DNA from 2 places in the Pseudalkalibacillus sp. NRS-1564 genome. Region 1 is predicted to be linked to the other one. Evidence: riboswitches for the same ligand, from Rfam matches in the RefSeq annotation. Region 1 holds a riboswitch; the other holds the start of a gene.
What was found. A riboswitch is a leader RNA that binds a small molecule or an ion and turns the genes downstream of it on or off. The one in region 1 is predicted to bind S-adenosylmethionine.

Region 1 (5,749 bases):
AGACGATTGATTTCAGCAACTGTTGCTTCCACATCGTGAGTTTTGGTTGTTGTCATACTTTGAATAATAACTTCATCGTTACCGCCTATTGTTAAAGGACCTACTTTAACAGGTCTAGTTTGACTACGGTGGGTAATTTCATTCATGCGAAAATCGCTCCTTTTACATGTAGGATTGCTTACCTCATGATTTAGATCGCTTTTATATACTCCCTTGTAGGGAATAAGACTCATCTGTAATACTATCCCATTGTAGCAACTTTAGAGAGCTATTGACAAGAAATAATCATTGAGCAGATGTTTGGTCATAAGTTGGTATCCTATATTCTTTCCCAATTTGTATAAGAGTTGGATGAATTTTATTTAATGTTTCAAAATCGTGAACGACCGTTTCAATCGGAACCGGTATTGAGCCGTTCGCTTTTTCTACTAAAGAAAGAACAGTATCGCCAGCATTTATTTTATAAACCACATAGGGAGAGTTTTTTTCAGGTGACCCCACTTCGACTGCTTCTGATACTTCTGAAATAGCTCTGTTATTTGTAAGAGTTCCTGTTGTTAAATCATAATAAGTTGTATGAAGGACAAGCAGAAATAGGGAACTTAACAATAGTTTTCGCATCTCTCGCAACTCCTTCAGAATGATTTCCTTTGTACTACGATATGCTTGTCCTTCCATGATATGACAGATTTCCTAGTTAATTATCTTTTCTTTCGATCGAGTGTCGAGTAGAATATTAAGAGATGGGGAGATTAACTGAGTTACTCTTCATTAGAGCCCCACGTTAAAAGGAGACCAAAAACATGCTTAAAAAAGGATTGCCGTTTTTATTGTCGATGGTGTTAATGATGTCTATTATTCCTATGGTGGCACAAGCGGATGCGAGCGTCGGTGATGTCATCGTTACACTTGGTGAAGATCTATCTGAAGAGCAAAAACAGAAGCTAGTTGATGAAATGGAAGCTCCGGAAAATGCAATGACGGTAACGGTATCAAATGAAGAAGAGCATAAATATCTTGGGAATTATATAAGTAAAGCGCTAATCGGTACCCGCGCCTTATCTTCTTCTTCCATAACCATTGGTGAAAAAGATGCTGGTTTAAGCGTTGACACAAAAAATATTAATTGGGTAACAGATGAAATGTACGCAAATGCTTTAATAACAGCTGGAGTAAAAGATGCTGATGTTTATGTGACAGCACCAATGGAGGTTTCAGGTACGGCTGCATTAACTGGTTTAATCAAAGCTTATGAGTTAAGCACAGATGAAGTGATACCTGAGGAGCAAAAACAAGTAGCAAATGAAGAGCTTGTCACTACTGCAAAATTGAGCGATAGTATTGGCGCAGATAAAGCAACAGAGCTAATGACTAAGATTAAGGATGAAATTGCTACAAACCCACCTGAGACGGAAGATGATTTAAGAACAGTTATTAAACAAATTGCTAACGATTCAGGTATTGAATTGACTCAAGATGAGTTGGATGGTCTTGTTGCACTGTTTAATCGAATGAAAAATCTTGATATTGATTGGGATCAAATGAAGAGTCAGTTGCAGAACGCGAGAGAAAACCTGGACGAGTTTTTAAATAAAGACGAGACACAGTCATTTATTCAAAAAATCATTGATTTCTTTATTGCGATTATTGATGGAATAAAAGGGGTATTTCAATCGTAAGGTGACAAGTGACTGAAACTTTCTTCCCTTTTGAACGTATAAGAGAAGAAGGAAAAGGAGGGAGCGAGGATGGAGATTCTATCTTTGCCAGCAGTTGGCTTTCTTATCGTTTTACTTAGCGTGCTATTCTTGTTTGCTGAGTTACTTGTCCGTGTAAAAGGTATTTTTGGATTGATCGGAATACTATTGCTCACATTTTATTTTAGTTTCCATCTTACTTCTTTATCATCAATTCTCTGGATGGGACTTGTGTTTGCTGTTGGTTTAGGCTTAGTTATTCTTGATGGGAAATTACTCAATGATGGTACATTTGGTTTGATTGGATTAATTATGATGGTTACAGCCGTAGCCATTCCTTCTCCGACTTTCCTTTATGGCCTTCTCGTTTCTAGTGGTTTTTTAATTGGTACGGCTGCTTCATTCCTGTTTTTGCGTGTTTTCCCCGCACGTTCTATGTGGACGAAAATGACGTTAAAGGATCGGTTAAGCAGTGAAATGGGGTATAATTCCATGAACGCTGAGTATAAGAATTTAGTTGGAGAATCGGCTATGACAATTACTCCATTTCGACCAAGTGGAACAATACAAGTCAATGAGAAAAAGTACAGCGCCATTTCTGTTGGAAGTTGGATCGACAAGGATACGGCAGTAGTTATTACGTCTGTAGATGGTACGCGTATCTTAATAGAAGAGAAAAAAGAAGAAAGTAAACGTCATCCAATTTAAAAATGGTCCCCGAGTCATAGATTCGGGGTTTTTTTCATATTCTTTTCTAATCCCTTTATCCCGATCTCTAAACTAGGGTTGACATATTGTTAGATAATAGTTAAGATTTAGAAAATAACTTATCAAGAGAGACCGAGGGACTGGCCCGTTGACGTCCAGCAACCTGCCTGATTGGCAAGGTGCTACTTCCAGCAAAATGGAGTCCATTTTGGAAGATAAGGTGAATTAAGGTAACCTGATCTGTCTTTCCAATTTGGGAAGGCTTTTTTCATTTATAAGCTTCTCCTCATGATTATTACGACTAAGGGAGGTTGCATGATGGGAACGAAAGACCAGAATTTTTCAGACGTTGCTGTACGTATAGAACGAATGCTAAGTTCGTTAAAATTTGGGTCAATTACGCTTGTTGTTCAAGATGGGAAAGTTGTTCAACTTGAAAGAAAAGAAAAAGAACGACTTTAATATTGGCGCTGACTAGAGAAACTAGAGGCGGTTCTAACCCTAAAGGTTAGAACCGCCTCTTTTTTTAAACTTTTAAATATATTTCCTTGATCGGAATTGGGAGGGTTAGAAATGAATTGGTTCTATAATAATTGGTCGGGTAAGGAACCTGAATTCGACGTTGAATCAGAAACGAAAGGGGCTCTTGAAGTTCTGGAGTGGGCGTATCAAATATACCAAGATGATATTGTATATGCTTGTAGTTTCGGTGTTGAGGGTGTCGTTCTAATTGATTTGATTTCCCGGGTAAACCAGAACGCGAAGATTGTTTTTCTGGATACAGGTCTCCATTTTGATGAGACTTATGAGCTAATTAATAAAGTGAAAGCTAAATATCCATCTCTAAATATTAAGTTAAAGCAACCAAAGGAGTCGGTCGAAGAACAGGCATTAAGTAAAGGGGATGCTCTATGGGAGCGAGACCCGGGACAGTGCTGCAACTTGAGGAAAATCATACCATTGCATGAAGAATTAGATCATGTAAGTGCATGGATCTCAGGTTTAAGGAGAGAGCAGTCGCCACTCAGACAAAAGACAAATTATTTCAATAGAGATGATAAGTTTCAGTCGATTAAGGTTTGTCCACTTATTCATTGGACATGGAAAGATGTTTGGAGGTACGTGTACGAAAAGGATTTACCATACAATTCTCTTCATGATAAAGGGTACCCAAGTATAGGATGTGCGGTATGCACTGAAAGAGTATTGGAAGGTAGTGATTCTAGAGCTGGGAGATGGGCAAATCAGGAAAAAACGGAATGCGGCTTGCATTTTGATTCAGCACCAAATCGGTGACGGTCATGACAACCCTAGTTATTACAGTGGCTCTCTTTTTTGCTATGAATATTGGGGCTAGTGGAGCTGCGGCATCGATGGGAGTGGCTTACGGGGCTGGAGCGATTAAAAGAAGAAGCGTAGCACTGAGTGTTTGTGCGATTGGGATTGTTGGTGGTGCCACATTAGGTGGAGGTAATGTTATTAAAACAATGGGGAGTGGCATTATACCTTCTTCCGTACTCAGTCTAAAGGTTATCTTGATTATTTTTATTTCAGCTACAACAGCGCTCTTTCTAGCAAATATGATGGGGATTCCATTATCAACAAGTGAAGTTACTGTGGGCGCAGTGGTAGGAGTTGGTATTGCTTACCGTGCTTTGTACTTTCAGAATGTGATGTTCATTATGTTGTTGTGGATCGTTATACCGGTTATTGCTTTTGCGACAGCTCTCAGTGTTGGGAAAATTTTTGGTCTTTTAAAACAAAGAATCAATCTTACTTCAAAGTGGCAAAAGCCACTCACCATTTTTTTAATTGTAGCCGGTTTTCTAGAAGCCTTTTCAGCGGGAATGAATAACGTCGCAAATGCGATTGGACCGCTAGTTGGAGCGGGAGTTTTATCCCTTTCTCACGGCGCATTTTTTGGGGGAGCTTTTGTTGCTTTAGGTGCTTTAGTTTTTGGTAAACGTGTCATTGAAACGAATGGTTATCGCATCACAAAATTTTCACTTGGTGAAGGTTGTGCTATATCAGGTACGAGCGCTGGACTTGTGATTGGAGCTTCCTTATTTGGGATTCCGGTGCCGCTTACCCAGATTACCACCTCATCGATCATTGGTATCGGAACTGCTAAAGATGGATTTCAGCTTTGGCAGAAAGATGTCATTACGCGAATGATTAAAGTTTGGGCAGTTTCACCGGTTTTTTCTTTAGTTATTTCTTATAGTATGATCAAACTTTTTTTTAGAAAGTGATTTATATACATTAATTGCAATTGGCAGCGTTATTCTAGCGACGCTTGGGTCAGGAAGTTTAATTCGATCGATTCGCTCTCAAAAGAGAACATTACAAGACGAAGGAAGCTTATAATAAATTCAATTTGGAGGGATTAAGATGGCAACAATTAACGCGCATGGAGGAACATTGATTAACCGTTACAAACCTAATACTGAAATTGATGGAATTATTCAAGAAATTGAGTTAGACGCTACTGCGTTAAGTGATCTGGAATTAATCGGAACAGGAGCGTATAGTCCGTTAACTGGTTTTCTTAATGAAAATGAGTATACGTCAGTCGTTCATCACCTCAAATTAGAAAGCGGGTTGCCATGGAGCATTCCTATTACGTTGCCAGTTACGCACGAACGAGCTGCTGAGATCGCAATTGGTGATAAAGTGAAGTTAACTAATAATGGGACTGTGTACGGCACAATAGAAGTGGAATCCAAATATACTCCTGATAAGGGAGTGGAGGGGCGCCACGTGTATTTAACAGAGGACAGTGAACATCCAGGAGTGAAAAAAGTTTACGATAGACCAGATGTTTACATTGGTGGACGAATTACGCTTATTAAAAGAACCGAAAAAGGCAAGTTTGACCGCTATCATTATGATCCATCTGAAACAAGAGAGTATTTTGAACGTCAGGGCTGGAAGAAAGTTGTAGGATTTCAAACAAGAAATCCGGTTCATCGAGCGCACGAGTATATTCAAAAGACCGCACTTGAAACAGTGGATGGCTTGTTCTTGAATCCTCTTGTAGGTGAAACCAAATCAGATGATATACCAGCAGAAATTCGAATGGAAAGTTATGAAGTTCTACTTAAGAACTATTACCCTGAAGATCGTGTGCACCTTGGTGTCTTTCCTGCTGCTATGCGCTATGCAGGGCCAAGAGAGGCAATCTTTCATGCGCTTGTTCGAAAAAACTTTGGATGCACACATTTTATTGTGGGGAGAGATCATGCCGGAGTAGGTGATTACTATGGCACTTATGATGCCCAGAGAATCTTTAGTCAATTTACAAGCGAGGAATTAGGAATTACACCACTCTTTTTTGAACACAG
Region 2 (5,749 bases), on a different contig from region 1:
TTTCTTAACTGTTTTTTTAATGTGTTAATTTTCGAGTTGAGGATTGTATTGACGCCTTCATTCAAGAAGAGGTTACGAAACTCAGTTTTCATGTTTTGTAACTTAGCATCTATTGATGATTGGCGTTTGATCAACTCTTCTCTTGATCTAGAATTGTTTTTCAGTTTATCGTTACGTTGATTCTTCACTGTTTCAATCTCGCTCTTTAGCTCATCCAGTTCCTTACTTCTTGTTTCTTTCTTTTCTCGTAAAGTCTGAATTTCATCTTCAACTTTCTCAAGTTCGTTATTAATGTTTGAAAGCTTTGATTTACTTACTGATCTTGATAAATCCTGTTCAAGACTTCGAATCATCTTATCTAAATCATCTAATAACTGGTTGTAGGCCTGCATACCAGTGATTTTATGAATTGCTTCAGTCATTTCGCTGCTGTTTTGTCTTAAGATAATATCTTTAATTTCTTCACCGTCAAAGATGAAGAATGGAGCTGAATGATAAGGAATAATTTTATCGATAAATCGGTTATATACTTCAATGTTATCTATTTGTACCTTCTTACCCTGCCTTATACCAGGTCTTCTAACGAGGATCGAGCGCTCTTCGTGAGTCAGTCGTTTCAAATAGTCAAAGCCCCATCTTACTTTTAATTCCCATTCCTCTTTTTGTTCGGTTTCCAACACCAATGTAACAGAGCAAGATCGCCCGCCCTCTTCGAAGAAGGTATTGTTAATGACGTTTGAGAACAATCTCTTATGTTCGCTCTCAGATATTCCTCTTTTACCAAATAAGACATACAAAATTGCTTTTAGAATAGTGGTTTTACCAGCCCCGTTCAAACCACCTAATAAGATAATGTTTTTGCCTTTTTCACGTTCCTCAGGGGGGATGTAAAGATCCACATCCTGATGACCATAGTAGGTTTTATAGTTATCAAAAACGAGCTTCTTTAAAAGCATTAGCTATCCCTTCTTAAATGAAAGTCTATTAAATCACTATATTCTTTTCGACGAGCTCGATCAGAAACATTTTCATAGGATATTTTTTCAGCTTGTCTAATAATTTGATAAACACCTTTCGTGTTTAAATCATTCTCTTTACATAGTTCATTTAGTATTTCTAATTCTTTCTCTTTAATGTTCATACTTTAGACCCCTTAATATAGAAGTATATCTATAAAACATTTTACTATAAAATAGGAGCTAGAGCCAAGGTGGATACAGTATTTGTAAGAAGTGCCATCTATAGACCTAAGCAATGGGAATACAATGAAATACTATATTTTATTATTGTCCGGGTTCTGTCAAACGCCATCGTAATATTCATGTAGTACATAGTGAAATAGAAAAACTCATCAAAAACAAAAGCAGACCTCAAAATCCAGCTATTGTATTTAAGCAGATCTATGAGTTGCTATCTATAATGTAGATTAATCCAGCAATTCCTTTCCAATTTAGATTGTCTTATATTATTATTAAATTAACTGACAATTCAAAGGGGAGAAGGGAATGCCTACCAACAACAAGCTAGTGAGAGATCGGATTCCAGAGATCATTCGTGCAAACGGGAACAAGTTTCATACCGAAATTCTTGAGGAGGCTGAGTATAAAAAAGAGCTGCAGGTAAAGTTAAAAGAAGAACTACAGGAGTATCTTGAAGCTCAGGAAGATAGTCATGCGGTTGAAGAACTGGCGGATGTGCTTGAGTTGATCTATTCATTAGTTGAGGTGCATCATTCTTCCATTGAAGAATTGGAAGAAGTCCGTAGGGAGAAGAGAGAAATTCGTGGTGGGTTTGATGAGCGGGTTTATTTGATTGATGTGGAGGATTAAATAGGTATGAGTGAAAAGTCTCTGCGGTAGTTTTATCTGATTTTTATTCAAAATGGACAGTTTCCAAATGAAGAAGTAAACTAATACCAACTAAATAAGGTTATCAGGAGTGAACGAGAGTAAGGGCTCACTGACTTCACAGCAACCTGCCAGGCGGTAAGGTGCTCCAACCTGCAAAGCATGGCTTTGAATGATAACGCACGGATAGCGGAGGCTCTTTGTTGCATTCATTTGCGATGAAGGGCCTTTTTTGTTCAATTGTTGAATACCTTGTTTATGAGAATAAGGGGGATGAGTTTGTGAACGTCAATCGATTTGCACGAAGCATCATGGCGAAAAGTTATGAAGGGGAAAGTTTTTTGTTACACGTTGCAGAAGTCATTGAGCGTCAACTTAAGGAGTGGGATGAGGCGTATGAAGTGATCGTGATGAAGTTGATTGACTATGAGGTCGTTGTTAAAAAGGAAAACCGCTCTTATGAACTGTTGCTTACCGAGAAAGCATTGCTTTCCCTTCAACAAAAAGAACCTTATGCGCTGGATCGATATTTGTGGCTGGAATTAGAGAAGCAGGGGCTTCAGATTGTGAGAGGAAATGGGGATTATATTGAGAGTGTGATGTGAGCCAATGTTGATAGAAGAGGATTTTGGCAATTCATTTTGATGATTCGAAATCGTGGATGTTTGGGGATTAGACTTGGAAGCTTTTTAAGAATAAGCTGCAAAACTATTTTTTGAAATGAATAGTGTATTTTTTCTGAATGCTTTTGAAGTTATTTAATGTGGTAAAATTAAACTATTAAAGTAATGGATAATAAAAGTGTTAGAAGAAATTATGGTTCCATTTTTACTCTTTCTTTTGATTTTTTTAACATTACGAAATTTCCCTATTATAGGAGCGTTCTAATATGAAAACGAAAATGAACTATTTCATCTTATTTTTAACGATCATTTTTATAGTTGGTTGTACCAATTTAGAAAAGGCATCCAATAAAGATGCAGAAACAAATACACAAGAAGTAAGTACAGTTGAAACAAATGAAAATAGTGAAAAAGGAGAATCGAACACTACGGTTGTTGATGAGCCAGTAGAAGAGGAAACACCAGACCCAACAGAAGATGAACAGTTCTCAGGATACGAACTTATTGAAGTTGATGGTGGAGATTTGTCTGGACATCGAGAACCTAACGTCGTCGTTGATATTGGGTACGGTGACCGTGAATATTGGGCATTTACGAATGAATACGGACAACTCGTACGTGTCGTTGCTGACGAAATCATTCTACAAGATGATGGTAACGAACCTGTATTATCGTCTGGCAGGTACTATTCTGATGAGGCAAAGGTTCCGGGCGTCGAAAGTGACGTGTTAGACGAAGGACATATTATTGCTGATTCTCTCGGAGGGGTATCGAATGCTTATAACATTACCCCACAAGAGAGTACACTTAACCGACATGGTGATCAAGCTTATATGGAAGACGCGATCCGTAGCGCAGGTGAAGCTACGGATTTCGAAGCCATTATCACCTATTCGGATACGGAAAAGCAGATACCTTCAAGTTATCAGTACACGTATACTTTGAACGGAAATGAGATCGTTGATACATTTGATAATGTGAACCCTGATGAAGTCAACGCATCACTCGGATTAACTGAGAGCGAGCCTGACGATTCAACGCCTTCAGACACAGAGGGTGATATTTCTAGTATTGATACAAATGGTAATGGACAAGTGACGATGATCATTGGTTATATCCTTATATGCGTGATAATGATAATGACGGTATGGTAGGTGAATAAGAGTCTAGAAAAATATAGTAGGTGATACGTAAAGGGTATATCGCTTCGCCGGGACGGTTTTTATGATGCGATATTTCGAAAAAAGGTAGTGGAGCATTAATTATTAGTATAATTGATGCTCCTTTAATTTTGGAGATGGAATCGATAGAACCGTCCCGACGATTCTAAGACTTAACAGAATCGGAGGTTTTTATTGTGAAATCGATAGTTAAGCTCGTTTTCTTATGTATGATTCTCTTTATAGGAGGTTGTCAAATAGGAAATGACAAACCAATCACGAATCCCGAAAAAGTGTCTACTGAAGATTTACCTGATACTAGAGCGATGCAGGATGAATTTACGAGAAGTTTTTTGAAATCAACGGAAGAGGTAGAGGATGGTTATTACTCATTTGTTTCTGGTATTAATCGTTATGAAATGAATTTCCCGAAATCGGGAGTAATCGGTGAAAAGGGTTATTCGAAAGACGAGGGATTTGAACAGCTTTCGATTGGCATTGAAAGTTCATCTTATAATATTGGGATTACTTCTGAGTATATTAGCCATTTAAAAAAAGATAATCTAGAGACGAATATATCTCTTTTAGGTAGCATTGCTGAAGATGTAGATTTTCAACAAATAGACAACGATACGGCTGATCTTCATTATGGGAAATTTAATAGAAAAGATAACTATGGGTATCTAGCGTACGTACAAAACTCGAGAGATACGGGTGGTATTCTTATTTCTTATTACATTCAATGTCTAGAAACCAATAATAGCTGCAAGGATAATAGTAAAGAAGATGAGTTCCTCCAATGGTTGAAGAGTATTAAATTCAAGGAAAAAGAGCTTAGTGAAAATAGTGCATAAGTCATCACATGAGGAGTGAAACCAATGGACGTAACCCCTTCCGACTTAAAAACCAAAGATATCTACAAACTACTGACCGGCTCCGTTGTTCCAAGACCGATCGCCTGGGTATCAACCGTGTCTGAAGACGGCGTTCATAACTTAGCACCATTTAGTTTCTTTACCGTTGCTTCCATCCGGCCTACCATTCTCGCGATCTCCATCGGACCAGGGACGGGGGAGCGTGAGGGTACGGATAAGGATACGCTCGCAAATATCCGATCGCAACAAGAATTTGTCATCAATGTGGTGTCGAGTTCGCTTGGAAACGAAATGCAAAAAAGTGCAGAGAACGTACCTGCGGAAGTCGATGAATTTGAGCATGCTGGGTTAACACCGATCGATAGTAAGACGGTGCAACCGAAGCGGGTGAAAGAAGCGGCGATTCATATGGAATGCAAGCTCCATCAAATTATTCCGCTTGGATCGAATGCCCTTGTTCTTGGGGAAATGAAGCACTATCATATTCAGGATGAGGTGTATCTAGGAAACTATAAAATCGATCTCGAAAAGCTTTCTCCTCTTGGCAGGCTTGCGGGGAACTATAGTGAGAGTAAGGGGTTTTTTACGTTGCCGAGATGAGGTTAACAAAGTTACTTTCATCAACCTGCTTTCTAACTTGAGTCCCTGTAGCATACTTTAAAGCGTGATGGAAGAGTATCTGTTCGCTCAGGGTGTCATTTTTAGTATAGGGATAGGGAGGGGCTGATGATATTGAACCAGGAAATCCACTACAAAGAAGTCCAGCGTCCAAACCAGGTCTGGATCTGGGCGATTGTAATAGGCATCGCGATATTAATGTGGATTGGCTTTTTCCGTCAGGTCGTGATGGGCATTCCATTTGGGAGTAAGCCAGGTACTGATATGGAAGTGATCATGTTATGGATTATTTTCGGAATTGCTTTTCCAATCGTTATGCTCGGATGGCTGCGACTCATTACTGAGGTGAGGGATGATGGGGTTTATGTGCGATTTGTCCCATTTCATCTGACACCCCGTGTTTTCTTATATAAGGATATAACGCATTATGAGAGTTTGAACTACCGGCCACTACGAAGGTTTGGTGGATGGGGGATCCGATGGAATTTTAGTGGTGAGAAGGCTTATTCCATTAGCGGGAAGCAGGGCGTTTTGATGGAAGTGAACGGTGAGAAGGTTTTGATTGGATCACGGGAACCGGAGCGTTTGGTGGAAGTGATGGATCGGGTGAGTAGAAACGAAAGTAA

Region 2: another riboswitch for S-adenosylmethionine. It lies ahead of ACIFPW_RS13520 (hypothetical protein); the one in region 1 lies ahead of ACIFPW_RS11240 (YezD family protein).

The regions. Positions count from the first base shown of each region.
Region 1 covers NZ_JBITPM010000019.1:243,317-249,065, forward strand. The annotation lists gene ispG (flavodoxin-dependent (E)-4-hydroxy-3-methylbut-2-enyl-diphosphate synthase) at 1-146, opposite strand, end outside; gene ACIFPW_RS11225 (hypothetical protein) at 286-621, opposite strand; gene ACIFPW_RS11230 (DUF1002 domain-containing protein) at 804-1,679, shown strand; gene ACIFPW_RS11235 (NfeD family protein) at 1,749-2,405, shown strand; SAM riboswitch class I at 2,522-2,627, shown strand; gene ACIFPW_RS11240 (YezD family protein) at 2,724-2,867, shown strand; gene ACIFPW_RS11245 (phosphoadenylyl-sulfate reductase) at 2,979-3,701, shown strand; partial or broken gene ACIFPW_RS11250 (inorganic phosphate transporter) at 3,707-4,772, shown strand; gene sat (sulfate adenylyltransferase) at 4,797-5,749, shown strand, end outside.
Region 2 covers NZ_JBITPM010000029.1:2,849-8,597, reverse strand. The annotation lists gene dndD (DNA sulfur modification protein DndD) at 1-956, opposite strand, end outside; gene ACIFPW_RS13530 (DNA modification system-associated small protein) at 956-1,141, opposite strand; gene ACIFPW_RS13525 (nucleoside triphosphate pyrophosphohydrolase) at 1,506-1,829, shown strand; SAM riboswitch class I at 1,927-2,029, shown strand; gene ACIFPW_RS13520 (hypothetical protein) at 2,051-2,452, shown strand; partial or broken gene ACIFPW_RS13515 (DNA/RNA non-specific endonuclease) at 2,737-3,632, shown strand; gene ACIFPW_RS13510 (hypothetical protein) at 3,828-4,484, shown strand; gene ACIFPW_RS13505 (flavin reductase family protein) at 4,509-5,105, shown strand; gene ACIFPW_RS13500 (DUF6141 family protein) at 5,232-5,749, shown strand, end outside.